4 regions of the Kineosporia sp. NBRC 101731 genome follow, and region 2 is predicted to be linked to each of the others. Evidence: riboswitches for the same ligand, from Rfam matches in the RefSeq annotation. Region 2 holds a riboswitch; each other region holds the start of a gene.
What was found. A riboswitch is a leader RNA that binds a small molecule or an ion and turns the genes downstream of it on or off. The one in region 2 is predicted to bind cobalamin.

Region 1: it holds a riboswitch for cobalamin, as region 2 does, so the genes downstream of both, nrdH (glutaredoxin-like protein NrdH) here and QSK05_RS29810 (energy-coupling factor ABC transporter permease) in region 2, are expected to answer to the same signal.
Region 3: it holds a riboswitch for cobalamin, as region 2 does, so the genes downstream of both, cobN (cobaltochelatase subunit CobN) here and QSK05_RS29810 (energy-coupling factor ABC transporter permease) in region 2, are expected to answer to the same signal.
Region 4: it holds a riboswitch for cobalamin, as region 2 does, so the genes downstream of both, metE (5-methyltetrahydropteroyltriglutamate--homocysteine S-methyltransferase) here and QSK05_RS29810 (energy-coupling factor ABC transporter permease) in region 2, are expected to answer to the same signal.

Annotation. Positions count from the first base shown of each region.
Region 1 covers NZ_BSTC01000018.1:88,018-95,758, reverse strand. Annotated here, with positions in the region: gene paaA (1,2-phenylacetyl-CoA epoxidase subunit PaaA) at 1-428, opposite strand, end outside; gene paaZ (phenylacetic acid degradation bifunctional protein PaaZ) at 544-2,565, shown strand; gene QSK05_RS32435 (enoyl-CoA hydratase/isomerase family protein) at 2,562-3,329, shown strand; gene QSK05_RS32430 (CapA family protein) at 3,414-4,505, opposite strand; cobalamin riboswitch at 4,681-4,897, shown strand; gene nrdH (glutaredoxin-like protein NrdH) at 5,028-5,261, shown strand; gene nrdI (class Ib ribonucleoside-diphosphate reductase assembly flavoprotein NrdI) at 5,266-5,673, shown strand; gene nrdE (class 1b ribonucleoside-diphosphate reductase subunit alpha) at 5,670-7,741, shown strand, end outside.
Region 2 covers NZ_BSTC01000014.1:174,779-182,519, reverse strand. Annotated here, with positions in the region: gene QSK05_RS29825 (energy-coupling factor ABC transporter ATP-binding protein) at 1-409, opposite strand, end outside; gene cbiQ (cobalt ECF transporter T component CbiQ) at 406-1,155, opposite strand; gene QSK05_RS29815 (energy-coupling factor ABC transporter substrate-binding protein) at 1,152-1,481, opposite strand; gene QSK05_RS29810 (energy-coupling factor ABC transporter permease) at 1,487-2,239, opposite strand; cobalamin riboswitch at 2,313-2,441, opposite strand; gene QSK05_RS29805 (sugar efflux transporter) at 2,922-4,142, opposite strand; gene QSK05_RS29800 (DUF4235 domain-containing protein) at 4,372-4,650, shown strand; gene QSK05_RS29795 (VOC family protein) at 4,698-5,387, shown strand; gene QSK05_RS29790 (hypothetical protein) at 5,391-5,693, opposite strand; gene pflB (formate C-acetyltransferase) at 5,854-7,741, shown strand, end outside.
Region 3 covers NZ_BSTC01000002.1:142,987-150,727, forward strand. Annotated here, with positions in the region: gene QSK05_RS07860 (DEAD/DEAH box helicase) at 1-2,730, opposite strand, end outside; cobalamin riboswitch at 2,799-2,972, shown strand; gene cobN (cobaltochelatase subunit CobN) at 3,001-6,705, shown strand; gene QSK05_RS07870 (helix-turn-helix domain-containing protein) at 6,726-7,580, opposite strand; gene QSK05_RS07875 (TIGR03086 family metal-binding protein) at 7,645-7,741, shown strand, end outside.
Region 4 covers NZ_BSTC01000006.1:145,414-153,154, forward strand. Annotated here, with positions in the region: gene QSK05_RS18515 (FG-GAP and VCBS repeat-containing protein) at 1-508, opposite strand, end outside; gene QSK05_RS18520 (TSUP family transporter) at 616-1,344, shown strand; gene metE (5-methyltetrahydropteroyltriglutamate--homocysteine S-methyltransferase) at 1,366-3,663, opposite strand; cobalamin riboswitch at 3,789-4,001, opposite strand; gene QSK05_RS18530 (PH domain-containing protein) at 4,125-4,715, shown strand; gene QSK05_RS18535 (hypothetical protein) at 4,868-5,011, opposite strand; gene QSK05_RS18540 (hypothetical protein) at 5,156-5,335, shown strand; gene fgd (glucose-6-phosphate dehydrogenase (coenzyme-F420)) at 5,529-6,533, shown strand; gene QSK05_RS18550 (hypothetical protein) at 6,618-6,986, opposite strand; gene QSK05_RS18555 (hypothetical protein) at 7,316-7,741, shown strand, end outside.

The DNA.
Region 1 (7,741 bases), on a different contig from region 2:
GTGCGGCACAGCGGCACCTGGTTGCAGATCGCCGCGCCGTCGACCAGCCAGCCGATCGTGCCGACGTCCGCGTAACTCAACGTCGGGTAGTTGAAGATGGACGAGTACTTCTGCTTGCCACTGAGGAGCATCCCGACCAGCTCGTCGCGGGAGACCCCGAGCGTCTCGGCCGCGGAGTAGAGGTACAGCCCGTGACCGGCCTCGTCCTGCACCTTGGCCAGCAGGATCGCCTTGCGGCGCAACGAGGGCGCCCGGCTGATCCAGTTGCCCTCCGGCTGCATCCCGATGATCTCGGAGTGGGCGTGCTGGGCGATCTGCCGCACCAGAGTGCGCCGGTAGGCGTCGGGCATCCAGTCGCGGGGCTCGATGCGGTCGTGGCGGGCGATCACCTCATCGAAGTGCTTCTCCGGATCGGCCTGGCCGGGCATCGTTGCCTCCATCATTTACTTACCGATCGGTCTGTATTAACGTGACACGAGTTGGGCACAAGTGCAACGGCCTGGCGAAAAAGACATCTGGACAACGCTGTCGAGAGGATCTGGTGTGACCACGCTGCTGGAGAGCTACGTCGCGGGGCACTGGTTCCGGTCCCCGGACGAGGGCGAGCCCCTGCTCGACGCGTCCACCGGCGAGGAGGTTGCCCGCATCTCCGCCAGCGGGCTCGACTACGCGGCGATGGTGACCCACGCGCGCGAGGTCGGCGGACCGGCCGCGCGGGCCCTCACCTTCCACCAGCGGGCCAAGCTGCTGAAGCAGCTGGCGCAGCACCTGAACGAGCACAAGCCGGAGCTGTACGACCTGAGCCTGCACACGGGCGCCACCACCCGCGACACGGTGGTGGACGTCGACGGCGGCATCGGCACCCTGTTCAGCTACGCGAGCAAGGGCGTGCGGGAGCTGCCGAACGACACCATCGTGTTCGACGGCGCCCTGGAGACCCTGGGTAAGCAGGGTACTTTCGTCGGCCAGCACATCTACACCTCCCGGCCGGGCGTCACCGTCCAGATCAACGCCTTCAACTTCCCGGTCTGGGGCATGCTCGAGAAGCTGGCCCCGGCCTTCCTGGGCGGCCTGCCCACGATCGTGAAACCCGCCAGCCAGACGGCCTATCTGACCGAGCGCGCAGTGCGGCTGATCATCGCCTCGGGCATCCTGCCACCGGGTGCGCTGCAACTGGTCTCGGGCCGGGCGGGTTCACTGCTCGACGAGCTGGGCGTGCACGACTCGGTCGCCTTCACCGGCTCCGCCCACACCGCGGGCATCCTGCGCCGACACCCCACCGTGCTCGACGCGGGCGTGCACCTGGGGGTCGAGGCCGACTCGCTGAACTGCTCGGTGCTCGGGCCCGACGTGACCACCTCCGACCCGGAGTTCGATCTGTTCGTGCAGGGCGTCGTCACCGAGATGACGGTCAAGGCCGGGCAGAAGTGCACGGCCATTCGCCGGGTGATCGTGCCTTCCTCAGTGGCGCAGAGCGTTTCAGAAGCCATCGCGGAACGCCTGGCGAAGATCCGGGTGGGTGATCCCCGCGATCCGCAGGTCCGGATGGGTGCCCTGGCGAGCATCGGGCAGAGGGACGAGGTACTCAAGGCGGTGGAGGCCCTACGGGCCGGGGCGGAGTTGGTCTTCGGTGACCCTTCACAACCAATAGGGGACGCACGGGGCGCCTTTGTCCCGCCCCTCCTGTTGCGGGCCCACCCGGGAGCGACCCAGCCGCACGAGGTGGAGCCCTTCGGTCCGGTCAGCACGGTGCTCACCTACGAGTCGCTCGACGAGGCCGTGGCCCTGGCCGCGCGGGGCCGGGGCAGCCTGGCCGGGTCGGTGATCACGCACTCCCCGGAGGTCGCCCGCCACCTGGTGCTGGGCCTGGCCCCCTGGCACGGCCGCATCCTCGTGCTCGACCGTGACGACGCCGGGGAGTCCACGGGCCACGGTTCCCCGCTACCGATGCTCGTGCACGGCGGCCCGGGACGCGCGGGTGGTGGTGAAGAACTCGGCGGCGTCCGGGGTGTGCTGGGTCACCTCCAGCGCACGGCGATCCAGGCCTCGCCCGACCTGCTCACGGCGATCACCGGCCGCTGGGCCCCGGGCTCGACGCGGATCACCCCGCAACAGCATCCGTTCCGCTACTCGCTGGCCGAACTGGAGATCGGGCACAGCATCTCCACGGCGGCTCGCACCGTCACCCTCGCCGACATCGAGCACTTCGCCGAGTTCACCGGCGACACGTTCTACGCTCACACCGACGCGGCCGCCGCCACGAGGAACCCGCTCTTGCGCGGCATCGTGGCCCACGGCTACCTCGTGGTGTCGCTGGCCGCCGGCCTGTTCGTCGACCCGGCCCCGGGCCCGGTGCTGGCCAACTTCGGCGTCGACGGCCTGCGGTTCCTCACTCCGGTGAAGGCCGGCGACGCGATCTCCGTACAGCTCACGGTGAAGCAGCTCACGCCCCGCCACAGCGCCGGCTACGGCGAGGTGCGGTGGGACGCGCTGGTCACCAACCAGCACGGCGAACCGGTGGCCACCTACGACGTGCTGACGCTGGTGGCGAAGGAGGCCCGATGATCGTCGAACACGACGGTGCGGTGGCGGTTCTCACGATCGACCGGCCGAAACGCCGCAACGCCCTCGACGCGGGGGCGAAGAAGTCGCTGCGCACGGCCCTGGAAGCAGTGTCGGCCGACGACAGCATGCGTGCCGTGGTGCTGACCGGTGCCGGCGGATCCTTCTGCAGCGGCCAGGACCTGGCCGAGCACGCCGCCCTGCTGCAGGCCGACCCGGCGCACGCCACCGACACGGTGGAGGCCGATTACGCCCCGATCGTGACGGCCCTGGTCACCATGCCCAAGCCGGTGATCGCGGCGGTGGAGGGCACCTGCGTGGGAGCCGGGCTGGCCCTGGCCCTGGCCTGCGACCTGCGGGTGTTCGCCGACGACGCCCACCTGGCCACGGCCTTCACCGCCATCGGATTCACCTGCGACACCGGCCTCTCCCTCACCCTGCCGCGTTCGGTGGGCGAGGCCAGGGCGAAAGAACTACTCCTGCTGGGAGAACCGTTCACCCCGGCTCAGGCGGTGAGGTGGGGCATCGCCGGGCAGGTGGTGCCGGCACCAGAGGTCCAGGAAAGGGCCCAGGCCCTGGCCGCGAGGCTGGCGGCCGGCCCCACCCGGGCCTTCGCCGAGACCAAGCGCCTCCTGAGCACGGCCTCACTGTCGACGGTGCTGCGCCGTGAGGCCGAGGCTCAGGCCCGTCTGGCCCTGACCGCCGACCATACCGAGGCGGTCACGGCCTTCTTGTCCAAGAGCAAGCCGGACTTCAGGGGTAGCTGAACCGGGGGAGGTTTTGCCTGATCACGAACAAAGAATCCTTCGCGATCAGGCAAAATCTCCCCGTTCATCCAGCAAGCTCCATCGTCAATCGACCCCGCAGCGCACGGTCAGATCCTTCTGTTCCCGTCTCGCCGTATCGGCGACCCGACCGCTCAGCAGTTGTGGACGTCCACCATGAATTCTCGCCGGATGCCAGGAGGTCCCGACCACGCCCCGGCGATCGACCACCACGCCGTAAACACCGGTCCGGGCACCCGGACCACCGTTGGCGTAGAACACGAAATTCCCCAGGCCGTAATGCACCGCGGTACGGCCTCGATGCACAGCGGGTTCCAGCACGTGCGCGTGACTACCGACCACAACACTGGCACCCGCGTCCGTCAGGAGATCGGCCAGCTCGCGCTGCCTCGCCGTCGGGCACGACTGCCGCTCCACACCCCAGTGCAGCACGACCACCACCACGTCGGTGCGCGCGGCCTCACGCACGGCCTTCAGGAGCCGTTCCGGGTCTTTGGACGAGGCGAGCCCCGAGGTCTCGCCGGTCGCCTTCCAGGAGTTCACGGCGAAGCTGTCGAGCACGTCCGTGGCCCCGAAGACTGCCAGCCGGACACCGTGGATCGTGCGGCGGTACGGGGTGAAGGCCTCGTCGATGTTCCGGCCGGCGCCGATCATCGGCACCCCGGAACGCTTCCCGGCCTTGAGGGTGTCGTCGAGCCCGATACGGCCGTAGTCCATGCCGTGGTTGTTGGCCACGGTGACCACATCGACCCCGCTCCGGCGCAGCGCCCTCAGACCGGAGGCCGGGGCCCGGAAGGTGTACTGCTTGGGCTCGGCGCGGCCGCGGGTGGTGATCGCGGTCTCCAGGTTCACCACAGCCAGGTCGGCCCGGCGCAGGATCCGGCCGGCACTGCCGATGTCGCCGCCCAGCGCCTTCGCCGACGACCCCTGGAAGTGGACGTCGCCGGCGAAGGCCAGCCGCACGCGTCCACTGCCGGGCATCTTCTTCGTCACTTTTCCGGCCGACGCCGTCGGGACCGGTGTCACGGTCGTCACGGGCGTCCGGGGAATCAGCGGCTCGGGTGCCGCTCGGGCCCAGACGTAGTCGCTGGAGGTCGAACAGGCCGCGACCAGCAGGGCTGAGCAGAGCACCGCTCGGGCCCGACGACGTTTGCCCACGTTTGCACTCCCCCGACGACGGACCCACCTGATCAGTCCCTTCAGTGGGACTGCAGATGCATCGGTAGCGCCCTGATGCCGCTTGATCACGTGGGGTCCAGATTTCCCCCTGTCCGGACAACGCATCGACACGCGTACTAGATCTAGTTGTCGCGGGCACCCCCACCTACGGCATATGGTGCTGCCTGTTGTTGGTTCGCCCTTCCAGCCAGGGAGGGCGTCATCAGAGGGAAGCCGGTGAGAATCCGGGACTGCCCCGCAGCGGTGAGTGGGAACGACCACCGTCAGACAGCACTGGGCACGCGCTTGCGCGCCTGGGAAGCGACGGTCAGTAGGTGCGCTCACAGCGCATGCCTGCGAGTCCGAAGACCTGCCAGCAATGCGCGCGCCCTACGTGGCGCGTGCGTCCGAGGTGCCGCGAGGGACGGAACCGGATGACTTCAGGCTGCCCGTTGGGGCAGGTCTGTGTTCACCCGGGGCTCTCCACCGCGCACGAAGTTCTCGAAGATCGGGATGTGCGAGATGACTATCACCGTTTACAGCAAGCCTTCCTGCGTTCAATGCGACGCGACGTACAGGGCGCTGGCGAAGACCGACCTGGAGTACCAGGTCGTGGACATCACCGAGGACCCCGCGGCCCGCGACCACGTCATGTCGCTGGGGTACATGCAGGCTCCCGTGGTGATCGCCGGTGACGACCACTGGTCGGGCTACCGTCCCGACCGGATCAAGGCGCTGGTGGCGCAGACTGTCTGATCGGATGACCTCGCTGGTCTACTTCTCCAGCGCCTCCGACAACACGCACCGCTTCGTGCAGAAGCTGGACGTCGCCTCGGCACGGATCCCCCTCCGTCCCACCGACCCCTTCCTGCACGTGCGCGATCCGTACGTTCTGGTGGTTCCGACGTACGGTGGGGGCAACGAGGGCGGGGCCGTTCCCCGCCAGGTGGTCCGGTTCCTCAACGACGAGGGGAACCGTTCCCTCATCCGCGGTGTGATTGCCGCCGGCAACACGAATTTCGGTGAGGCCTACTGCATCGCGGGTGACATCATCGCGGCGAAGTGCCAGGTGCCCTACCTGTACGCCTTCGAACTCATGGGAACAGCAGAGGACGTCTTACGCGTCCGAGATGGATTGGAACGATTTTGGCAGCGACAGTCGGTATGACGGACGTTCTGGACGTGGGTATGGACTACCACTCCCTGAACGCGATGCTGAATCTCTACGGTCCGCAGGGCGAGATTCAGTTCGAGAAGGACCGGGAGGCGGCGCGGCAGTATTTCCTGCAGCACGTCAACCAGAACACGGTCTTCTTCCACGACCTGGACGAGAAGCTCGACTACCTGGTCGAGAACAAGTACTACGAAGGCGCGGTGCTCGACCAGTACGACCGGGCGTTCATCAAACGGCTGTACAAGCACGCTTATTCGAAGAAGTTCCGGTTCCCGACCTTCCTCGGGGCGTTCAAGTACTACACCTCGTACACGCTGAAGACGTTTGACGGCAAGCGCTACCTGGAGCGTTTCGAGGACCGGGTCTCGATGGTGGCGCTCACGCTGGCCTCCGGCGACGAGAACTTCGCCCTCCAGCTGGTGGACGAGATCATCACCGGCCGCTTCCAGCCGGCCACCCCGACCTTCCTCAACCTGGGTAAGGCCCAGCGTGGCGAGCCCGTCTCGTGTTTCCTCCTGCGCATCGAGGACAACATGGAGTCGATCGCCCGGGGCATCAACTCCTCGCTGCAGCTGAGCAAGCGCGGCGGCGGCGTGGCCCTGCTGCTGTCGAACGTGCGTGAGTACGGCGCACCGATCAAGCACATCGAGAACCAGTCGTCCGGTGTCATTCCCGTGATGAAGCTGCTCGAAGACTCCTTCTCCTACGCCAACCAGCTCGGGGCGCGTCAGGGCGCGGGTGCGGTGTACCTGCACGCCCACCACCCCGACATCATGCAGTTCCTCGACACCAAGCGGGAGAACGCGGACGAGAAGATCCGGATCAAGACGCTCTCGCTGGGCGTCGTGATCCCGGACATCACGTTCGAGCTGGCGAAGAAGAACGAGGACATGTACCTGTTCTCGCCCTACGACGTGGAGCGCGTCTACGGGGTGCCGTTCGCGGACATCAGCGTGAGCGAGAAGTACCGCGAGATGGTCGACAACGGCGCCATCCGCAAGAAGAAGATCAACGCGCGTGACTTCTTCCAGACGCTGGCCGAGCTGCAGTTCGAGTCGGGTTACCCGTATATCCTTTTCGAGGACACCGCGAACGCGGCCAACCCGATCAAGGGCCGCATCACCCACTCCAACCTGTGCTCCGAGATCCTGCAGGTCTCGACCCCGTCGACGTTCAACACCGACCTGTCGTACGACCACATCGGCCGCGACATCTCGTGCAACCTGGGCTCGATGAACATCGCCACGGCGATGGACTCCCCCGACTTCGGCCGCACCGTCGAGACGGCGATCCGGGCGCTGACCGCGGTCTCCGACCAGACGTCCATCGAGTCGGTGCCCTCGATCAAGCGCGCCAACGCCGGCGGTCACGCCATCGGCCTGGGCCAGATGAACCTGCACGGCTACCTGGCCCGTGAGCGCATCTTCTACGGCTCGGACGAGGGCCTGGATTTCACGAACATCTACTTCTACACGGTGGCCTACCACGCCATCCGGGCGTCGAACCTGCTCTCCAAGGAGCGCGGAACGCGTTTCATCGGCTTCGAGGACTCGAAGTACGCGGACGGTTCGTACTTCACGAAGTACGTCGAGAAGACCTGGCTGCCGCGCACGGCCCGGGTGAAGCAGTTGTTCGAGGACGCCGGTGTCGCCATCCCCACGCAGCAGGACTGGCAGGCCCTGTCCGACTCGGTGCGCGAGTTCGGCCTCTACAACCAGAACCTCCAGGCCGTGCCGCCGACCGGCTCGATCTCGTACATCAACAACTCCACCTCCTCGATCCACCCGATCGTCTCGAAGATCGAGATCCGCAAGGAGGGCAAGCTCGGCCGCGTGTACTACCCGGCGCCGTTCATGACGAACGACAACCTGGATTACTACCAGGACGCGTACGAGATCGGCTTCGAGAAGATCGTCGACACCTACGCCGAGGCCACCCAGCACGTCGACCAGGGCCTGTCGCTGACCCTGTTCTTCAAGGACACGGCCACCACGCGGGACATCAACCGGGCGCAGATCTACGCCTGGCGCAAGGGCATCAAGACGCTGTACTACATCCGCCT
Region 2 (7,741 bases):
GCCGGGCGGCCAGGTGGGTCGCGGCCAGCAGGGTCAGGGCCTCGTCACAGCGGGCGCGTACCTCGTCGTCGGTCAGCCCCTGGTTGACCGGGCCGAAGGAGACGTCCTCGCGGACGGAGGCGGAGAACAGCTGGTCGTCGGGGTCCTGGGTGATCAGCTGCACCTGGTGCCGGTGCTCGCGCAGTCCGGTGCGGGTGTGGCGCAGTTCGCGCCCGCCGACGGTGATCCGGCCGGCGGTGGGACGCAGGGCTCCCGAAAGGCAGCGTAACAACGTGCTCTTGCCCGATCCGTTGGCGCCCAGTACGGCCAGGCGGGTGCCCGGCGGGACCTGCAGATCGGCGCCGGTCAGCACGGGAGGGCCTCCGGAATAGCGGAATTCGAGGCCCTCGACCTCGATCTGCCCGTTCACCGGGCACCCGGCAGAAGAGAGACGGCCGCCAGGGCGGTCAGCCCGGCCAGGGTGGTGGCCACGAAGGGCCGCGACGACGGCTGCTGGTCGGCGAGTGTGCGCATGACCCCCTCGAAACCCCTCCCGGCCAGTCCGTTCTCCAGGCGGCGGGCGCGGTCGAAGGCCCGGGTGAGGGTGGCGGCGGCCAGCATCGAGGCCGAGCGCAGAGTGGCCCGGCGGCTGGTGTAGCCCAGCCGGGCCGTCTGCGCGGCCCGTACGGCGCCGGCCGACTCCAGCAGCACGAACAGCAGACGGTAGACCAGCCCGGCGATGTCCACGATCGCTTCGGGCACTCCCCGGCGCCGGGCCCAGGCCAGCAGGTCGGTCATCGGGGTGGTCGCGGCCAGCAGCATCACGGCCGATGTGCCCGAGACCGCGTGGGCCAGGGTCTGGACGGCCGCGTCCAGGCTCTCGCCGGTCACGGTCGGGCCGAAACCGTCGGTGCGCCAGGTCACCGCGATGGTCACGGTGCCCAGCAGGATGAACGCGGCCGGGCCCCGGGCCGCCCGCACCAGCAGGCGGCCGGGTACACGGCCCGGGCCGAGCACGAGACCCAGCGCGGTCACGGTCACGAGCACCGAGGCCGGCCAGGTCGGCAGCACCAGGGCACTGATCACCAGGCCGAGGCTGAGCAGCACCTTGTCGCCCGGTGAGTACCGCCGCCAGGGACTGGCCCAGGCGGCGACGTCGATCGCCGGAGCGCTCAAGGGGCACTGGTCTTCCGGGTGCGGCGGCCGGACAGCCGGCCCAGCACGAAGCCGAGCGCCCCGGCCCCGGCCGCGGCCTGCAGGGCGAACAGGCCCGATTCGATCTCACCCGACGAGGGCTGGAAGAGCGGGCTGAACCAGACGTGGTAGCCGGGGTTGATCTCCTCCACCTTGGTGGCGGCCGAGGAGTCACTGCCGGCGTAGGACTCGCCCTCGGGCTGGCCGTCGGTGTTCAGCCGCAGGGTGAGCGGGATGGCGAAGATGGCGATGACGAGCAGCAGGAGGCCCAGGTCGACGGCCAGGCGGCGTGGGGTACGGGTGGTCATGGTGGTCACGCTCCTGAGCGGTCGGGGCGATTTTCGGTGCTTGAGGACGTCGTGGTCGCCCGGGCGGTCGGCCCGCCGTCGTCGGTGGGTCCCGGGAGAGCGGCCTTCAGGCCCAGCAGGCCCAGTTCCTCGGGGGCGATGCGGGCCAGGATGCGGAACACCAGCACGCCGAGCAGACCCTCGGCGATCGCCAGCGGGATCTGGGTGAGGGCGAAGATGCCGAGGAACTCGCCGATCGAGCCCAGTACACCGCCGGAGGGGTCCGGGTGCGCCAGACCCAGCTGCACCGACGTCACCACGTAGGTGGAGAGATCGGACAGTGACAGGGCTGCGAACACACCGACCGGGAAGGGCAGGCCCACCGCCAGACAGGCGCGATAGGCGGCGTACCCCACCCAGGGTCCGACGATCGCCATCGAGAACACGTTGGCGCCGAGCGTGGTGATCCCGCCGTGGGCCAGGAGCAGGGCCTGGAACAACAGCACGACGGCGCCGAGTACGGCCATCACCGGCGGCCGGAAGAGCACCGCGCCCAGGCCGGTGCCGGTGGGGTGGCTGGAACTGCCCGTGACCGAGGGCAGCTTGATCGCCGACAGGACGAAGGTGAAGGCCCCGGCCGCGCCCAGCAGGAGCCGGGACTCGGGACGTTCGCGCACCTCGCGCACCACACAGCGGGCGCCGTGCACCACGAAGGGGGCTGCCGCGACGGTCCAGGCGGCGGCGTGCAGGGGCGGCAGATAGCCCTCAGCGATGTGCACGGAGCACCCCGCCGGACAGCGTGTTCGTCATCAGATCTCCTCGGGTCCGCGCCCTGGATCGATGCGACGGCCGAAGTCTCCTGGCTTCCCGGATCAAGGCTCGCCCCGGCCTTCCGGCCTGGTTCAACAGGCCGTGGCACGGCGAGGGGTCTGCTCCCCGGTGACAGTGGCGGGACCGCGCCGGATTCTCACCGGCTTCCTTCACTGCCGTCGCGGTTCGTGTTTAGTTGACTGGCGCATCTAACCACGCGGCGTCCGATATGAGTACCGCGCTCCTTTCCCGTGCGACGGCCACGAACGTTCGTCCGTCTGCTTCCGGCCGCGCAGACGTTCCTTGCTCCCGGAGCGGCTCACGGCTCCGGGAGCAAGGAACGCCGTGTGTACACCTGGTACACCCGGTACCGGGTGTACCAGGTGTACACACGGCAGAGGCTTCGCCGGTGGGGTCGGGGCCGGTGGAGCAGAGCTGCTGCCCCGCCTCATCCAGCGCAACGGCGTTGGACCGGGTGCCGCCACTGGTCCGGCCCCTCGGCGCTGGCCCGGGTCCGGCGCTGGCCCAGGGGCCGTCGCTGCGCCGGGGCCCAACGCGGGCCCGGTCCTCGACGTTGGCCCGGTCCTCGACGTTGGCCCGGTCCTCGACGTTGGCCCGGTCCTCGACGTTGGCCCGGGCCTCGCTCCTGGATCAGGCCTCGACGAGTTGCTTCGCCTCGGTCTCGCGCCCGATCCGCGTCGTGCGGGTGATGCGGGCGCCGGTGAGGGTCGGGCGCGCCACGAGCAGCAGCACGAAGGCCACGGCGCACAGCAGCGCACCGATCAGGTAGGCCTGCCGGTAGCCGAAACCGGCTGCCGCACCGAGGATCGGGCCGGCCAGCATGGCCCCGACCGGCCCGGCGCTGATGAACAGCGTGGAGGCGTGGCCCGGGCGGCTGGGCAGCATGTCCTGCACGTAGCTGATGCCCAGGCCCTGGAGCAGAGCGATCGCGGCCGCGTTGAGAACCTGGGCCGCGGCGAGCTGCCAGGTGTCGGAGGAGACCGCGACGATCGCGGTGTAGACCAGGGCCAGCGCCGGCCCGGCCAGCATCAGCCGGCGCAGCGGGTACCGGGCCGCGAGCATCCCGAAGCCCAGCATCAGCGGGATCTCCAGCCCGGCGCACAGGCCCATGATCAGGCCCGCGTCACCCAGCCCGGCGTTCAGCTCGCTCTTCAGGAACAGCGGAAGAGCCTGCAGCGAGAGGTTTCCGGTGCACTGCAGGAGCACGAGCGCGACCATGGTGAGCACGAGCACCCGGCTGCTCTCGTCCCGGCCGGGTTCCGACTCCAGGGTCTGCGCCGCGACGGTGGCCACCGGGACAGGCGTCGAGGGGAACATCCGCCACGTCACCACTGCGGCGATCGTGAACATCGTGGCGGCGAAACCGTAGACGGCGGTGAAGTCACCGGCGGTGAGCAGCATCGTCGCCAGGAACGGCCCGCCCACCCACGACAGGGACAGCACCGTGCGCAGGGTGGTCATGGTCATGACGGCGTTGGGCGAACCGGCCAGGCTGCCCCGCGCGTGGGCGAACACCTGGGGCACGAGGGCACTCGCGACGGCCGACGCGGTCACGGTCAGGCCCAGGAGCAGCCAGTAGTCCCGTAGCCAGGCCGTCAGCAGGGAGCCGGCGGCGCCGGTCAGGGCGGCCGCGATGATCAGTCCGCGCCGCGAGGGCAGACGGTCCGACCAGCGGGCGAGCCCCAGCGACACCACCACGGACGACAGGGGTGCGGCGACGAGGAACGCGGTGATCTGCAGACCACTGGCGTGTACCGCGTCGGTGAGGAAGAGGGTGAGGAAGGGAGTGGCCATCGCGCTGGCCAGGCCGACACAGAGAAAAACCAGCGCCAGGGGGAAGTGCTGGCGCACAGGGTGAAACACAAAGACCTCAAGACAGGCAGAACGAACGGTCGGACACGAGGCGCTGCCGCCCTGCAGGGCCCCGCTGTTTCTAACGGCACCAGTGTCCCAGGTGTTACACCCCGGGTCGCTCCACTTGCCGATCCGCCGGGGCAGGTCACCGTAGAGACGCTTCATCAGTGCCCATGACCTGCCCATGACCTGCCTATGACCTGCCCGTGACCTGCAAGGAGAGACCGTGGCCAATACTTCCGCCCGAATTCTGTACAAGCCCTTCGGTCTGGCGGGCAGCGTCGGCGCCGGCCTGATCGCGGGCGTGCTGTTCAAGCAGGTGTGGAAGCACGTGTCCGACGCCGACGACACCCCCGAGGCCAACGACCGGCGCTTCGGGTGGGGGCAGGTGCTGCTCGCCGCCACGGTCCAGGGCGCGATCTTCGCCGCGGTGAAGGCGGCCGTCGACCGGGGCGGAGCCGTGGCGTTCGAGCGCTGGACGGGGGAGTGGCCCGGCGAGGAGTGACGAAAACCGGGTGCGCGCCAGCCCTCGGGCGGCGCACACTCGGGCGCATGACGGCTCAGCTGGTCGCTTTGTGCTTCGACACCGAAGACCCGGTACGCCTGACCGGTTTCTGGGCGGGGTTCCTGGGCTGGGACGTGCGGGACGGCACCACCGCCCACGCCCCGGCCGTGCTGGATCCCGGCTTCGTGCTGCGGTTCCTGCCCACTGACGAGCCGAAGACCGCGCCCAACTACCTGCACTTCGATCTGACCAGCAGTTCGCTGGAGGATCAGCGGCAGATTGTCGAGAGGGCCCTGGCCCTGGGCGCGCGGCACCACGACGTCGGTCAGCGTCCCGAGGAGGGGCACGTGGTGCTCGCCGACCCGGGTGGCAACGAGTTCTGCGTGATCGAGCCCGGCAACCAGTTCCTGGCCGGGACCGGCGCCATCGGGGCGCTGGCCGGCGACGGATCGCGGGCGAACGGGTACTTCTGGAGCCGCGTGCTGGACTGGCCGCTGGTCTGGGACCAGGACGAGGAGACCGCGATCCAGTCGCCGCGGGGTGGACCCAAGATCACCTGGGGCGGTCCGCCCCTGGCCCCCAGAACCGGCCGCCGCTATCGTCCCCACTTCGACATCGCCCCTGCACCCGGCACCGACCGGCAGACCGAGCGGGAGCGTCTGCTCGACCTGGGTGCGACCGTGCGCGACAGCGGGCAGCTGGCCGACCCCGACGGCCACGAGTTCTGTCTGCTGTAGAGCTCAGAGCCCCCAGTGCTGATGCAGCCGGAAGGTGTCGCTGAGCCGGCGCAACTGCTGGGTGTGCAGCTCGACCGCGACCTCCGACTGGTCGCCGGACGCCCGGAAATGCCCGTATACGAACGGGTAACACGTTGGCCCGACAGCTGTCACGTGCTGCAGGACGGCCTTCTCAGGAACGGTTGCAAGGCCGAGAACACCCGCTGTGAGTGGTGCGTGGTGTCTTCTGGTCAGGTGTTCCTCGAGGGCCGCGATCTGCGCCATCTCGAGGGTGAGGTTGGTGCCGGACATCGAACGGTGATTCATCTGCGCCTCCTGCCGGCATCAAGGATAACGACGGGAGGACGGGGCGCGCACCAGCCGTTGGTCGGTCCGGTCCCGGGACCAACGACCTTTGACCAAGGACTGTCCGAACAGGGGCACTTGGCCTCTACGGGTCCTGTTGCGGCAGGCGGACGATGCAGTCATGGACACCCTGCAGACCACGGAACATTCGGCCGCTCCGGCTGCCTGGCGTGGATTCGCCGGGCAGGAGTGGCAGAACCGGATCGACGTCAGCGCCTTCATCAAGGCCAACGTCACGCCCTACGAGGGCGACGAGGCATTCCTGGCGACGGCGACCCCTCGCACGGAGTCGATCCACCAGCGCATCAGTGAGCTGACGAAGATCGAGCGCGAACGCGGCATCCTGGACGCCGACGCGAAGACGCCCTCGACGATCACCAGTCACGCACCCGGGTACATCGACAAAGATGCCGAGCTGATCGTCGGGCTGCAGACAGACGCGCCGCTGAAGCGGGCCATCATGCCCAAGGGCGGGCTGCGGATGGTCGAGAACGGCCTCGCCGCCTACGGTTACGAGATCGACCCGGTGGTGAAGGACATCTTCACCAAGCACCGCAAGACCCACAACGCGGGCGTCTTCGACGCCTACACCCCGGAGATCCTGGCCGCCCGCAAGGCCGGCATCATCACCGGCCTGCCCGACGCCTACGGACGCGGCCGCATCATCGGCGACTTCCGCCGGGTGGCCCTCTACGGCGTGGACGCGCTGATCGAGGACAAGGGCCGCGAGAAGGCCCTGCTCAACGGTTTCCGCTCCAGCGAAGACGTGATCCGCGACCGCGAGGAACTGTCCGAGCAGATCCGGGCCCTGCGCGACCTGAAGACGATGGCCGCGAGCTACGGCTTCGACGTCTCCCGCCCGGCGGGCACCGCCCAGGAAGCGATCCAGTGGCTCTACCTGGCCTACCTGGCCGGCGCCAAGGAGGGCAACGGCGCGGCCATGTCGTTCGGCCGGACCTCCAGCTTCATCGACATCTACGTGCAGCGTGACCGCCTGGACGGCACGCTGACCGAGTCGCAGGCCCAGGAACTCGTCGACGACCTGGTGATGAAGCTGCGGATCATCCGCTTCCTGCGCACCCCGGACTACGACGCGCTGTTCTCCGGCGACCCGACCTGGGTCACCGAGTCGATCGGCGGCGTCACCCAGGAAGGCGTGCCGCTCGTCACCCGCACCTCGTTCCGGTTCCTGCAGACCCTGTACAACCTCGGGCCGGCGCCGGAGCCGAACCTGACGGTGCTGTGGTCGCCGAGCCTGCCGGAGGGCTTCAAGCGGTTCTGCGCGCAGGTGTCCATCGACACCAGCGCCATCCAGTTCGAGAATGACGATCTGCTGCGCCCGATGAACGGTGACGACGCGGCGATCGCCTGCTGTGTCTCGGGAGCCGCGGTCGGTAAGGCCATGCAGTTCTTCGGGGCCCGGGCCAACCTGGCGAAGGCCCTGCTGTACGCGATCAACGGTGGCCGCGACGAGGTCAGCGGGGCCCAGGTGGCCCCGGGCGCCCAGCCGGTGACCGGTGACACGCTCGACTACGACGACGTGATGAAGCGGTACGACGAGATGCTCGACTGGCTCGCCGACACCTACGTCGACGCGCTGAACATCATCCACTTCATGCACGACAAGTACGCGTACGAGGCCGTTCAGATGGCCCTGCACGACTACCCGGTGCACCGGATGCTGGCCTGCGGCATCGCCGGTCTGTCGGTCGCGGCCGACTCGCTGTCGGCGATCCGGTACGCGTCGGTCACGCCGGTGCGGGACGAGACCGGGCTCGTGGTCGACTACACGGTCGAGGGCGAGTACCCCTGCTACGGCAACGGCGACGACCGGGCCGACGCCATCGCGTCGGAGCTGGTGCACCGGTTCATGGAGAAGCTGCGCACCCACTCCACCTACCGCAACGCCGAGATCACCCAGTCCGTGCTGACCATCACCTCGAACGTGGTGTACGGCAAGAAGACCGGTAACACTCCGGACGGACGCCGCGCGGGGGAGCCCTTCGCCC
Region 3 (7,741 bases), on a different contig from region 2:
CAGCGCCTTCTCACCCGAGGCGAGCACCTCGTCCAGCGTCTCCTCGAGGCGGGCCAGCTTGCCCGAACGGCCCGCGACCCGGCTGCCGTCGCGCTGGAACTGGGCCGGGTGGTTGCAGACCTGCTTGAGCTTGGTCATGGTGGCCAGCACCAGACCGCGCCGTTCCATGCCCTCGCTGTTCTCGATGCGGGCCAGCATGTCGGTGACCACGTTCTGGTAGAGCGCGGCCTGCTCCGACGTCAGGGTGCAGACCACCTCCATCTCCAGTTTCTCCGGCAGGTCACTGATGATGGTGCGGTCGGTCTTCACCCGGCGCAGGATGAACGGCTGGGTCACCGCCCGCAGCTTCTCCCGGGCCTCGTCCGACCCGACCCGCTCGATCGGCAGGGCGTAGCGCTTCTTGAAATCGGCCGGGTCGCCGAGCACCCGGGGATTGGCGAACTCCATCAGGCTCCACAGGTCGGCCAGCCGGTTCTCCACCGGCGTACCCGTGACCGCGATCCGCCGCCCGGCCGTGAGCGAACGGGCAGCCGTGGCCGCCAGGGTCGCGGCGTTCTTCACCGCCTGGGCCTCGTCGAGCACGATGCGCCGCCAGGCGTACTTGCGCAGGGTCACCGCGTCGCGGGCGAGCAGCGAGTAGGTGGTGACGACCAGGTCGCAACCGCTCACCGCGTCGTGGAACTCCTCGCCCTGCGGACGGTCCGCGCCGTGCTGCACGTGAACCCGCAGCCCCGGCGTGAACTTCGCGGCCTCCCGCTGCCAGTTCCCGACCAGCGACATCGGGCAGACCAGCAGGGTCGGGCCGGGGATCAGGTCTGCCCCGGTGTCCCCCGTATCCTCGAGCGGCGCGTCTGCGGCCATCAGCGCGAGCAGCTGCACGGTCTTGCCCAGGCCCATGTCGTCGGCGAGAACCGCTCCCAGGCCCAGGTTCTCCAGGAATGACAGCCAGGCCACGCCGCGCTCCTGGTACGGGCGCAAATCGCCCACGAATCCCTCGGGAACCGTGAAGGGCTGCAACTGGCGATCTTCCGCGGAGGCGAGGAAGTCGGCCAGCCAGCCCGACGCGTCCACCCCGGTCACCTCGAGCCCGGCCGGGCCTTCCGAGCCGGCGCCGATCACCGAGAGCACGTCGGCGATCGACATCGTCTCCGGACCGGTCTTGCGCCGCTTGCGCAGGAAGGCCCGGGCCTTGCGCAGTTTCTCGGGATCGACCTGCATCCACTCACCGCGCAGCCGCACCAGCGGGGCCTGCGACTCGATCAGCAGGGCCACCTCGTCGTCGGTCAGCTGCTGGTCGCCGATCGACAGCCGCCAGTCGTACTCGACGATGTCATTCTGCCGGAAGACCGGTGAGCCCTCGATCCTTCCGGGCTGGGGCGGGGTGCCCGCGCGCAGCCGGGCGCCGAGGCGCTGCGGTTTCGACCACCAGCCGGGCAGCTGCACACCGAACCCCGCACCGATCAGCAGACCCGCGGACTCGGTCAGGAACTGGTGCGCGGTGGCGGTCTCCATCAGCAGCTGCGCCGGGCGGGCCTGCAGCAGGGCGTCGCGCAGGGGCGGGAAGAGCCGCAGCGCCCGGCCCAGTTCGGCGAGCAGCGTCTCCTGCGGGCGGGGGGCGTTGCGGCGCAGCCGGGTCAGGGTCAGCTCGGCGTCCCAGATCTGCTGGGCCGGGATGAACAGGCCGGGCTGATCGGCGTCCTGCAGACCGAACTCGAGCCGCCACATCGCCGCCTCGTCGGCCGGTCGCAGCTCCTCGTCGCCCGGGCGCAGCACGCTGGTGATGTCGTCGTCGGTGGGCTCGACCAGCCGGAAACCGGCCCGGACCAGACCGCCGGAGACCGCCTCGGCCTGCCACTGCTCCAGACCCGTGACCAGCTGGCCGATCTGGCGCCGGTTCGCGGGGAACGCCGGGTAGGGGCCGTGCAGGGCCTGCCGCCAGCCGGCCAGCCCGAGCCCGCCGGACGCCCGGGCCGGACGCAGCCGGGCCCGCACCCCGACGTCGACGAAGGCGTCCACCGCCGCGGCCGCACACCGGCCCGGCGTGAACCCGGTCGCCCCGGTCGCCCCGGTCGCCCCGGAGGCCAGCGCCGCACCGAACGAGGGCGGCAGGGTCGCGACCGCGTGCCGGAACCACTCCCCGTCGTCACCGGTGAGAACCGGGCGCCACCGGGCCACCCCGTGACCGTCGGGAGCCTCCAGCGCGACCGGCAGCACGCGTCCCCTGCTGATCAGATCTTCGGAGAAGGCGAGCAGAGCGAGAAGGTGACGGACGTCGGAACCGAGCGCCACCGCGTCCCCCATTGACCCTTTCAGGCCGTCGAGCACCGCGGGCGCCTGGGCGGCGGGCACCGAGACGGTGACCACCCGCCACCGGACCTCGGGAAACAGCCGGGCCGACTCGCCCTCGACGTGACCGGAGGCGCCGGGCGCCCAGCCCGAGCGCAGGTCGAGCAGCTCGGGCGAACCGGCCGGGGCGTGCTGGAAAGAGGGCAGCACGAGGTCGGCGGTGCCCTCCTGCCAGCCCTCGGCGATCAGGCCGCAGACGTCGGTGAGGGTCTTCGTGAGCTCGTCGGCGGCAATGTCGAAGGGATGCTCGCGCACCTTGGGACGGCGCCCGGTGCGCTCGGCGGGCACCGCGCGGACCTGCGGATCTTCCGCCCAGAGAAGGAGAGAGCCGTCGTCTGCGGGATCACCGGGGCCGGGAGACCACCAGGCATGGACGACGAACACCGCCCAAGGGTAGGCCAGGGGTTGGGTGCCGTGCGCCGGGCTGGCACAGTGGCACCGTCAGATACCCCCGAACAATCGAGCGGCGTGGTGGACAGGAAGCCGGTGAGATTCCGGCGCGGTCGCGCCACTGTGAGCGCTGAGTGACGTTTCTGGATCGATGGTCACGGCCCGTCAGGGCTGGAAGGCCTGAGACCTCACGAGGACGCCGAGCCAGGAGACTGTGCCACGCCGCAGCAACCCGCCGCGCGGACGGCGAGGAAGAGGACGTTCGTGACCGACGTGCCCATCGAACGGCAGCCCGTTCTGCTCATCTCCACCTCCGACACCGACCTGCTCAGCGCTCGCGCCAGCAACGTTCCGTACCGGCTGGCCAACCCGAACCGGGTGTCCGTGGACGACCTGGACGGCCTGCTCGACGGTGTGGCCGTCACCGTGGTGCGCCTGCTCGGCGGCACCCGGGCCTGGGAGGAGGGCCTGGCCGCCCTGCTGTCCAAGGGGGTGCCGGTGGTCGTGCTCTCCGGCGAGGCGCTGCCCGACGCCGATCTGATGAGCCGCTCCACCGTTCCCGTCGGGGTGGCCACCCAGGCCCACGGGTACCTGGTCGAGGGCGGTCCGGGCAACCTCGCCGAACTGCACGCGTTCCTGACCGACACCGTGCTCCTGACCGGATTCGGTTTCGAGCCGCCGGCCGGCACCCCGCTGTGGGGAATCCTGGAGCGACCCCCCGTGACAGGCGACCGTCCCACCGTCGCGGTGCTCTATTACCGCGCCCACCACGTGGCCGGGAACACCGCGTTCGTCGAGGCGCTCTGCACGGCCGTCGAGGACGCGGGCGGGCGGGCGCTGCCGATCTTCTGCGCCACCCTGCGCGGGGCGGACGACGACCTGCTGGCCACGCTGGGCACCGCCGACGCCCTGCTGGTGACCGTGCTCGCGGCCGGAGGCAACCGGCCCGCCAACGCCTCGGCCGGGGGTGACGACTCCACCTGGGACATCGGCGCCCTGGCCGCGCTGGATGTGCCGATCCTGCAGGCCATCAGCACGCTGACCTCGCGTCAGCGGTGGGTGGAGAGCTCCGAGGGGCTGATCCCACTGGACGCCGCCAACCAGGTGGCGATCCCGGAGTTCGACGGCCGGCTGATCACGGTGCCGTTCTCGTTCAAGGAGGTCGACGCGGACGGGCTCACGCAGTACGTCGCCGACCCAGAAAGATCAGCGCGGGCAGCCGGTATCGCAGTGGCCCACGCCCGTCTGCGGGCCGTTCCGCCGGCGGTCAAGCGGGTGGCCCTGATGCTCACCGCCTATCCGACCAAGCACGCGCGCATCGGTAACGCGGTGGGGCTCGACACCCCGGCCTCGGCACTGGCCCTGCTGGCGTCGATGAGGGACGCGGGGTACGACGTCGGCCCTTCCGAGGGCGAAGGTGCGTTCCCGGGTTTCGCGGCGATGGACGGCGACGCCCTGGTGCACGGGCTGATCGAGGCCGGCGGCCAGGACCTGGACTGGCTGACCGAGGACGACCTGGCGCGCAACCCGGTCCGGATCCCGGCCGCGGTGTACCGGCGCTGGTTCGCGACCCTGCCCGACGACCTGCGCGCGTCGGTCGAGGGGCACTGGGGCGCGGTACCGGGCGAGATGTTCGTCGACCCGCCGGGCGGGGCCCTGTCGAGCGGTGACCCGGACGGCGACATCGTGCTGGCCGCGATCATCGCGGGCAACGTGGTGATGCTGCTGCAACCGCCGCGGGGCTTCGGCGACAACCCGGTCGCGATCTACCACGACCCGGAGATGCCGCCCTCGCACCACTACCTGGCCGCCTACTACTGGCTGAACCTTCCTGCCTCCGAAGGCGGTTTCGGTGCGGATGCGGTGGTGCACCTGGGTAAGCACGGCACCCTGGAGTGGACGCCCGGCAAGACGCTCGCGCTGTCGGCGTCCTGCGCGCCCGACGCGGCACTGGGCAACCTGCCGCTGATCTACCCGTTCCTGGTGAACGACCCGGGCGAGGGCACGCAGGCCAAGCGCCGGGCCCACGCCACGCTGGTCGACCACCTGGTGCCGCCGATGGCCCGGGCCGACTCCTACGGCGACATCGCCCGCCTGGAGCAGCTTCTCGACGAGTACGCCTCGGTCACGGCCCTCGACCCGGCCAAGGGCCCGGCGATCCAGTCGCAGATCTGGACGCTCATGCACGCGGCCAAGCTCGATCACGACCTGGGTCTGACGCAGCGGCCGCACGAGGCCGAGTTCGACGACATGATCCTGCACCTGGACGGCTGGCTCTGCCAGGTCAAGGACGCCCAGATCCGCGACGGGCTGCACATTCTCGGCCAGGCACCGACCGGTTCGGTGCTCGTGCACCTGGTCACGTCGATGCTGCGGGCCCGTCAGCTCTGGGCCGGTTCGCAGTCGCTACCCGGGCTGCGTGAGGCACTCGGTCTGGATGAGGCGTCGGTGGGTTCGGTCGGTGAGGACACCGACGGCCTGGAAGAGGTGGACGCGGCCCAGGCCACGGCCGAGGCCCTGGTGCAGGCGCTCTCGGACGCGTCCTGGTCGGCGGACGCGGTGCCGGCGGTGATCTCGTCGGTGTTCGCCTCGACCGAGGTGGATGTCTCGCAGGTCGACCACGAGGGGCTGGAGGCCATTCTCCGCTTCGCCGCGACCGAGGTGGTTCCCCGCCTGCTGCGCACGACGGACGAGCTCACGGCCGTACTGCACGCCCTTGAAGGCGGTTTCGTGCACCCGGGCCCGAGCGGCTCGCCGCTGCGCGGTCTGGTCAATGTGCTGCCGACCGGGCGTAACTTCTACTCGGTCGACCCGCGCGCGGTGCCGAGCCGGCTGGCCTGGGAGACGGGCCGGTCGATGGCCGAGTCGCTGCTCGAGCGGTACCGGGCGGACGAGGGTGACTGGCCGCGCTCGGTGGGCCTGTCGGTCTGGGGTACGTCGGCGATGCGGACCTCCGGTGACGACGTGGCCGAGGTACTGGCCCTGCTGGGTGTGCGGCCGGTCTGGGACGACGCCTCGCGCCGGATCACCGGGCTGGAAGCCATGTCGCTGACCGAGCTGGGGCACCCGCGCATCGACGTCACGGTGCGCATCTCCGGTTTCTTCCGCGATGCGTTCCCGCACGTGGTGCAGATGATGGACGACGCGGTGCAGTTGGCGGCTTCCCTCGAGGAGTCTCCGGCGGAGAATTTTGTGCGGGCTCACGTGCAGGACGATCTTGCGGCCCACGGCGATGCGCGGCGGGCCACCACCCGGATCTTCGGATCCAAGCCCGGAACGTACGGGGCGGGCGTCCTCCCGCTCATCGACACCCGCACCTGGCGGGACGACGCGGATCTGGCCGAGGTGTATGCGGTCTGGGGCGGTTACGCCTACGGACGGGGGCTGGACGGCCGGCCGGCGCGTGACGACATGGAGAAGTCTTACTCTCGTATTGCCGTTGCCGCCAAGAACTACGACAGCGTCGAGCACGACATTGCCGACAGCGACGACTACTTCCAGTACCACGGCGGCATGGTGTCGATGGTGCGGGCGCTGACCGGTACGGCGCCGAAGGCCTACATCGGAGACAGCACCCACCCCTCGGCCGTGCGCACCCGCACCCTGCACGAGGAGGTCTCCCGGGTGTTCCGCTCCCGGGTGGTCAACCCGCGCTGGGTGGCAGCGATGCAGAGGCACGGTTACAAGGGCGCTTTCGAGATGGCCGCGACGGTGGACTACCTGTTCGGGTACGACGCCACGACCGGCGTGGTCGCGGACTGGATGTATGGCAAGCTCGCCGAGACCTACGTGCTCGACGAGGCCACGCAGAAGTTCATGACCGATTCCAACCCGTGGGCGCTGCACGGCATCACCGAGCGCCTGCTGGAGGCCGCCGAGCGAGGGCTGTGGGCCGAGCCCTCACCGGAGATGCTCGACGCGCTGCGTGAGGTCTTCCTGAAGACGGAAGGCGATCTCGAGGGCCGGTGACCTCTACGCCCGGTTCCTGCTCACGACAGGGACCGGGCGTAGGCGGCCGGGGTCGCGCCGATCGCGGCGCTGAAATCCCGCACCAGATGGGCTTGGTCGCTGTACCCGAGGTCGGCGGCGATCCGGGCCCACACCACCCGGTCACCGTGGCGCACCGCCTCGGCCGCCTCGAGCAGACGGTAGCGGCGCAGCACCCAGGTCGGCGAGACCCCGGCGTACTCGGCGAACATTCTCTGGAGCGTACGGACGCCCGTCCCCGCCTTCTGCGCAAGATGTTCCACTTTGCGCAGGGTGCGGTCAGTCTCGGCGAGACGCGCGGTGGCAGCGACCTCTCTCGCCGCAGTGACCCTCTCGGGTCTCACGGCGTTCTCCAGGGCCGTGCGCAACACGTCGACCTTGGCCGGCTCGCCCTGGGCCCGTCCGATGTTTCGTACCAGGATGTCGTCGTCGCTGCGGACAGCCGTTCCCAGCCGGACGGTGCGGTCGTTGTACTGACCGGCCGGACCGGTCAGGAACGCGCCGAGGCCGCCGGGGGTCGTCATCGCGGCCACGCAGCTGCCTTCCCCCGCCATCCGGCGGCTCGAGCGGTTCAGCACGACGCCCTCGAGTTCGGCGACGGTGGGACCGAGGTCGTCGTCCACCGTGGTGGGCTCCTGAGGGCTGACGTAAAGATTCGCGCACGGGTGCGTCAGGAGTTCCTGGGTGTGGGTCTCCCCCGGCGGCAGGGACCACGAAACGACCCAGAACCAGCTGATCAGCCCTTCGAGGGCGGGCCCGGCCGGATAGCGGTTGAGCCGGTAGCGACGCCGGAACTCGCCCGGCTCGATGATGCCGCGGCTGTCCTGCTCGATGCTGTCGATGCTCCTGGGTTCCATCTCCGTGCCCTCGTGTCGCGGTTCTTCAATCTCGCGGTCGCACCCCGCACCTAGTTTGGTCCTCATGACTCAGAGCCACGGGCAGTACCTCACCTCTGTTCTCGATCAGCTGGCCGATCTGGTGGCCGAGGTCGAGCCCTCGCAGTACGGCGCGCCGACCC
Region 4 (7,741 bases), on a different contig from region 2:
GCTGCAGCGCGAGCGCGGCCCCGAACCGGTCGAACCCCGCGGCCGTGGTCGGGATGACGAACGCCGTCGACGTGTCGATGCCCTTCGGGCTGCCGAAGACGATGTGGACCTGGCCGCTGTAGCGGTGGGGCGTGCCGCCACCCTCTCCCGGAGCACCGACCACCAGGTCGGCACAACCGTCATCGTCCAGGTCGCCGACCGCGATGGCCGTTCCCACCTGGTCGTTGTCGTCCTGGTCGCCGCCGAGGGCGCTCGAGGTGAGGCGCTGCCAGGGCGTGCTCGTGCCGCGCACGTCAACGGCTCCCGAACCCTCGCCGACGTTCGGCACGCCGATCAGGACGTCCGAGGAGCCGTCGCCGTCGACGTCTCCCCAGGAGAACGCCCGGTCTTCCTCGCCGCAGGTGATGGGGGCGGCGAAGGCGGCGGGAGCCGCCGCGGCCGTGCCGATCGCCAGCGCGGCGGTGAGGCCGGCGATCCCCAGTGGTCGAAATCCAGTCTTCCGTGACATGTCCGAAGCATGGCCCGGCGGTGAACGCGCTGTGGCCGGAATCGGGAAATCCGGTCCACCTCAACCCCGGATCCCCTTCCTCGGAGCGGATGCGGAATGCTGTTGCGATGCTGTCCATCTCCGGCACCGGGCTGGTGGTCGCGCTCGTCGTCGCGGCCGGTTCGGTCTGCCAGGTGCTCTCCGGCGTCGGCTTCGCCCTCGTCGTGTCGCCGTTGGTGATCGTGACGCTCGGTCATGATCCGGGGGTGCGCACCGTGCTGATCCTGTCGGTGGTGCTGAACCTCGCCGTGTTGCTCCGGATGCCGGGTCAGGTCCGGCCGAAAGACGCCCTTCTCCTGCTGATTCCGGCCGCGCTCGCGATCCCGCTGATGATCGCGGTGAAGGGACAGCTCAGCGGCCCGGCGCTCAATGTCGTGGCGGGCCTGGCGATCCTGGCCGCCACCGCCGTGACCGCGGCGGGGCGGCGCCTGCCCTTCTTCGATGGCCGCTCCGGCCCGGTCGTCGCCGGTGGTCTCAGCGGGTCACTCAACGTGCTCGCGGGGGCGGCGGGGCCGCCGGTGGCGCTGTTCGCGGCGGCGCGGCGCTGGCCTCCCGCACAGACCAGCGCCACCCTCCAGGCCTACTCCCTGCCTCTCAACCTGCTCACCCTGATCGCCCTGGGCCTGCCCGGTACCGCCGACCTGGGCGAGATGGCCTGGTCGGCAGTGGGTCTGGGGGTGGGTACAGCTGCGTCCCTGCCGTTCGTGCACCGGGTCCCGCCGGCCGTGGTGCGATGGATCACCCTGATCATCGCGGCGACCGGCGGGACCATGCTGCTGGTGACGGCTCTCAGCTGACCGCTCTCACCCGAACCGGTTTCACCGCAGGCTCTTCGCCGCTGCCACCAGATGGGCCAGCGATGCCTTCACCTCCGTCTCGTCGCGGGTCTTGAGGCCGCAGTCCGGGTTCACCCACAGGCGGCCGGCCGGCACGTGATCCAGCGCCCGGAGCAGCAACCCGGTGATCTCCTCACGGCCGGGCACCCGCGGCGAGTGGATGTCGTACACCCCCGGCCCGACCCCCGAGGGGTAGCCGGCGCCGGACAGGTCCGCGGCGATCGACATGTGCGACCGGGCGGCTTCCACGCTGATCACGTCGGTGTCGAGATCCATCACGGCCGCGAGGATCTCGCCGAACTCGGCGTAGCACATGTGGGTGTGCACCTGGGTGTCGTCGCGCACCCCGCCCGTCGCCAGCCGGAACGCCTCCGTGGCCCAGCGCAGGTAGTCGTCCCGCTCGGACGCCCGCAAGGGCAGTCCTTCCCGCAGGGCCGGCTCGTCCACCTGGATCACGGCGGTGCCGGCGGCCTCCAGATCGGCGACCTCGTCGCGCAGGGCCAGGGCCACCTGCCGGGCGGTCTGCGCCGGGGGCAGGTCGTCGCGCACGAACGACCAGCGCAACATCGTCACCGGCCCGGTCAGCATGCCCTTCACCGGCCGGTCGGTGAGCGACTGGGCGTACGAGGTCCAGGCCACCGTCATCGGTTCCGGGCGCGAGACGTCACCCACGATCACCGGCGGACGCACGTAGCGGGTCCCGTACGACTGCACCCACCCGTGCCGGGTGGACACGAAACCCGCCAGCTGCTCGGCGAAGTACTGCACCATGTCGTTGCGCTCGGGCTCACCGTGCACCAGCACGTCCAGACCCAGCGTCTCCTGCAGGCGGATGACGTGCTCGACCTCGGCGCGCATCCGCTGCTCGTAGTCCGGGCGGGACAGTTCGCCGCGACGCCAGTTGGCCCGGGCCCGGCGCAGCGCCCGGGTCTGCGGGAACGAGCCGATCGTGGTGGTGGGCAGATCCGGCAGGTTCAGCCGTTCCGCCTGCCGGGCAGCCCGTTCCGGGTAAGGGTGGGCCCGTTGCGCGTCGGCGGCCGACACCTGCGCGGCGCGCTCGCGCACCCGGGGGTCGTTCGTCATCGCCGAGGCCCGGCGGTTCTCGAGAACCTGCTGGTTGCGGTCCAGCTCGTCCGCGATCGTCGCCGGGCCGGCCGTGATGCCGCGGGCCAGCAGCACCACTTCGTCGAGCTTCTGGCGGGCGAAGGCGAACCAGCTGCGGACGTCGGGCGCCAGATCGGTCTCGAGGCTCACGTCGAGGGGGACGTGCAGGAGGGAGCAGGACGACGAGACCACGATCTCGTCGGCCAGGCCGGACAGCGTGGTCAGCAGCCCGAGCTGCCGACGCAGGTCGGCGGCCCAGACGTTGCGGCCGTCCACCACCCCGGCCACCAGGCGCTTGCCGGGCAGGCCACCCACGGCGTCGAGTTCCCCGACGTTCGCGGCCCCCGGGCCGGTGAGATCCAGTGCGATCCCCTCGACCGGGGCGTCCCGCAGCAGCGGCATCGCCTCTCGCACCACCCCGAAATAGGTAGCCAGCAGCAGCTTCGGCCGGTTCTCGAGGGTGCCGAGCCGGTCGATCGCGGTGGCGAGGGCGTCGAGCACCGTCGGCGGCTGGTCCTGCGCCAGCACCGGCTCGTCCAGTTGCACCCACGAGACCCCCTCGGCCGCGAGCTCGGTGAGGGCCTGTTCGTAGACGGGCAGCAGCTCCTCGAGCAACGACATCGGGTCGAAGTCCGGGTCCACACCGGGTGCCGGCTTGGCCAGCCGCAGAAAGGTCACCGGTCCCACGAGTACCGGCCGGGCGTCCAGGCCCAGCGTGCGGGCCTGCTGGTACTCGCGGCGCGGCTTGCTCAGGTCGAGCGTGAAGGTGGTGTCGGGGCGCAGTTCCGGCACCAGGTAGTGGTAGTTCGTGTCGAACCACTTCGTCATCTCCAGCGGGGCCACGCCGGCCGTGCCCCGGGCCATCGCGAAGTAGCGCTCCAGGCCGTCGGTCACCGCCCGGTGCCGCTCCGGCACCGCCCCGACCAGGCAGATGGTGTCGAGCACCTGGTCGTAGAGCGAGAAGTCGTTGCAGGGGACGTCGGTCAGGCCGGCGGCCTGCAGGGTCTCGAAGACCTCCCGGCGCTGCGCCACCACGGTGCGCTCGAGGTTGTAGCCGCTCAGCTCACCGCGCCAGTAGGCCTCGATCGCCTTCTTCATCGCGCGGTTGCGGCCGATCCGGGGATGGCCGAGGACGGTGGCGGGCAGGGGGCCGCCCGGGAATCTCGTACGGGTCACGTGCTCTCTCCTCGCGAGCTCGGTCACGACCGATGGCTCTCCAGGCAGCACGGAGCGACACCCCTGATCGGGGTGGAGGTCCGCCGAAGCCCGCCCACGAGGCCCACCGGTCACCCGCGGGCCGACGGCCCACGGCGTCACTGGCAGGTCTTCGGACTCGCGGGCACACGCCTTCCGGCGTACCTACTGGCCGTCGCTTCCCGGACGCTCTCGCGCCCAGTGCTCATGACGGCGGTCGTTCCCGCTCACCGCTGCGGGGCAGTCCCGGAATCGCACCGGGTTCCCTCTTACGACGGCGTACCTGGCGGGCACGACGAACCAGCAACCAGGCGACTATAGGCGGGCCGCAGGGTTCGGTGCCCACCCGCGTCCCTCCTTCTTGCCCTCCGGGCGGGAAGCAGAATGTACCCGCATGGCAACAAGGGGTGTGTAAGCCGTCAAAACGACTTATGGTCCGCTACATGGCTGGGTTTTCTGAGAGGTACGGGCCGGGGGTGCCCAAGGAACTGGATCGCTATCTGGTTCCGAGCGAGGAGATCGTCTTCCTCCTGCGCCGGCACTGGGTGGTGCTCGCCGAGCCGTTCCTGACGACGATGCTCGGTCTGCTGCTGCTGGCCGTGGTGGGTGGTCTGGTCGGTGAGCCGGTGTCGACCATCCTGACGGTGGGCTGGCTGCTGCTGCTCTCCCGCCTGATCCTGGTGGCCTGGGAGTGGTGGTACGAGCTGGTCGTGGCGACCGACAAGCGGCTGATGCTGGTGCACGGCATCGTCACCCGCAAGGTCGACATCATGCCGATGGGCAAGGTCACCGACATGCGGTACGACCGCACGGTGACGGGTCAGGTCTTCGGCTACGGCAAGTTCGTGATGGAGTCCGCCGGTCAGGACCAGGCGCTGAGCACCATCAACTACATTCCCGACTCCGACCTGCACTACCAGCAGATCTCGCAGCTGATCTTCGCCCCGGGCGAGCCGCGCCTGACCAAGGGCACGCGTAGTTCCCGGGTGCCGGTGACGGAGCCCGAAGACGCCTGGTGGCGGCGCAAGGACTGAGTTCGCACCTCACGGATCACCGCCGGAAACCCGGTCCTGATCCGCTGAGGTGGGCGCACATCCGGGCCGGGTCGGCCTGATCGCGGGCTGACTGTTGGCGGGCTGACTGTTGGCGGGCTGATTGGCCGCGGCCTGATCGGCCATGGCCTCGGTCAACCCGCCGATATTGCCGCCGCGCGGATATTGCGCGACACCTCATCGGTGCCGGCCTCGGTGACGCTGCGGTTCATCCCGCGATGGTGGCACTCTGCTCGATCGCGAGGGCGATCGTGGTGCGGGACCAGTGCGGTGACCACGAAGGTTGGGCACCTTCCCGTTCGTGATCATGCAAACCTTCCCCGGCGAAGTGGGGGCATCTCCCGGCCTCCCTCGGGGCTGCGGGATTGCATGACCACGAATGAAGGACTGTCGGCGAACGTCGGTGGCCACCGCACTGGATGATGCGCGAGATCGTCCCGGCCTCCTTGCTGATGGCACCGATCGATCCGCCGGTATCGACCTTGAGGGTCTACACGCGGTGCGGGACGTCCTCGATGGGCTGGATAGGCCCGGTGGCCCGGTGGCCCGGTGGCCCGGTGGTCTGGGTGGCCCGGGGTGGCCCTGAGCTGCCCGGGCGGTGACCTGTGCTCGAGTTGCCCGGACGCACCGGCCGGCGCCGGCGCCACGTCACCGATCGTGCGGATCCCTCAGGATCCCCCAGGTTCCCCCAGACTGAATTGCCGTACGAGATGTGGCATCGGCATCAGGCCCGACGGGTTGAAGGCGCCCGGGGCGCGATCTAGGTTGACGAAGAAGATTCTTTGAACAGAAAGAGTGAGGTCACGCGTGAAGCTCGGTTACAAGGCATCGGCAGAGCAGTTCGCTCCCGGTCAGCTGGCGGACTTCGCCGTGCAGGCCGAGGACCAGGGCCTGGACTCGGTGTGGATCTCCGACCACTTCCAGCCGTGGCGGCACGTCGACGGGCATGCTCCCTCGGCCCTGGTGTGGCTGCCCTGGGTGGCGGCCCGGACGCAGCGGGTCCAGCTGGGCACGAGTGTGCTCACGCCCACCCTGCGCTACAACCCGGCCGTGATCGCCCAGGCGTTCGCCACCCTGGGCTGTCTGGCCCCGGGCCGGGCGATCCTGGGCATCGGTACCGGTGAGGCCCTGAACGAGACGGCCGTAGGGGTGAACTTCCCGGAGACCCGCGAGCGCTTCGCCCGCCTGCGCGAGGCGGTGCGCCTGATCAAGCAGTTGTGGTCGGAAGAACGCGTGACGTTCGAGGGCGAGTACTACCGCCTGCACGACGCCACCGTGTACGACCGGCCCGAGCAGCCGGTGCCGATCTACATCGCCGGCGGCGGGCCGGGTGTGACCAAGTACGCCGGGCGCGCGGGCGACGGGTACATCTGCACCTCGGGCAAGGGCATGGGTCTCTACGAGGAGACCTTGCTGCCGGCCCTGAAGGAGGGGCTGGAGGCGTCGCAGCGGCCTTTCGAGGCCATCGACAAGACCATCGAGATCAAGCTGAGCTTCGACGAGGACCCGGCCCAGGCCCTGGAGAACACCCGGTTCTGGGCGCCGCTGTCGCTCTCTGCGGATCAGAAGGCGTCGGTGCACGACCCGGTCGAGATGGCCCGCCTGGCTGACGAACTACCGATCGAGCAGGTGGCCAAGCGCTGGATCGTGGCCTCCGACCCGAACGAGGTGGTGGCCGCGGTGAAGAACTACACCGACGCCGGGTTCACCCACCTGGTGTTCCACGCCCCCGGCCACGACCAGGAGCGCTTCCTCACCCAGTTCACCCAGGACGTCGTGCCGCTGTTGCGCAAGATCTGATCGACGCGGCACCCACAGCGAACCGGCCGGGGTACACCCCGGCCGGTTCGCTGTGTCGTGGGGAGCTCAGATGTCGGGGGGAGCTCAGATCTCGATGGTGCGCTCGAGGTTGGCCAGCTTGTGCCGGGCCATCGCCAGGTTCGAGCGCTGCTTGTCCAGGGCCAGGTAGAGGAACAGGCCGGCGCCGGACTTGTCGGTGATCAGGCGGATCAGGTGGTACTGGGTGTCCAGCGTGATCAGGATGTCCTCGATGTTCTCGCGCAGGCGCAGGGCGTCCATGGTGCGCAGCTTGGCCCGCACGACTTCGGTGTTACCGGCCGCCGCCACTTCGAGGTTCAGGGTGTTGCCCCCGGCCTGACCGAGTGTCATGCCGCTGGTGTGGTCCACGAGAGCGACGCCGATGGCCCCGTCGATCTGCATGGCTTCCTTCAGAATGGTGTCGATGTTGGACACGTATTCCTCTTCCTTCCGGCCGTCGCGGTCGGGGCTGGTGGAGCGCGGTTGCGGTTCCGTGGTGCGGAAACACCAGCCGATCCAGAACAGGGTCCGGCTGCGAGATGACTCTCTGGTGTCACCTTCGGCAGTTCGGCCAGGTAAACGATCGGCTGTTCGAGGGTAGCTGCGACTCAAGGTGTCCGTGGTGGAACTGGCTGTGAATTATGCAGGTCAGGGGCCCGACTGATGACGTTTCCGGCGGCTTTGGGGGGAAATTCTTCGAACAAATGTTCGATTTTGCGGTAAGATGGACGTAGTTTGAAGGACTGGGAGACAGGGGCCTGGGGATGTCCGAGATCAAGACGTCGCTTCCGTCAATCATTGCGTTCATCAGTACACCGGGGGCCCAGCGCGGGCGTGTGCCCGCGCAACTGCGGGCCATGTACGAAGACCCGACGCGCCATCCGTGGCGCTACTACGACCCGATCGTCACGGCGATCGCCACCGGCCTGCGGCGTGACCGGCTGCGCTACGAGCTTGACGTCGCCGTCACCCGCGCGCAGGACCGCTCCGAGACCGACCGGCGGTGCCGGGGGCAGGCCACGCACTACGCCGAGATCCAGGAGGGCATGCTCAAGGTGCGCCGCCGGGTGGGCCCGGTGAACGTCTTCGTGGCCCCGACCGGCGCCTGGCGGCACGGCGACCTACGGGTCACCGTGTCACCGCACCTCCTGGTCGAACGTCGTAACGGTTTGCTGGAGGCCTGGTTCCTG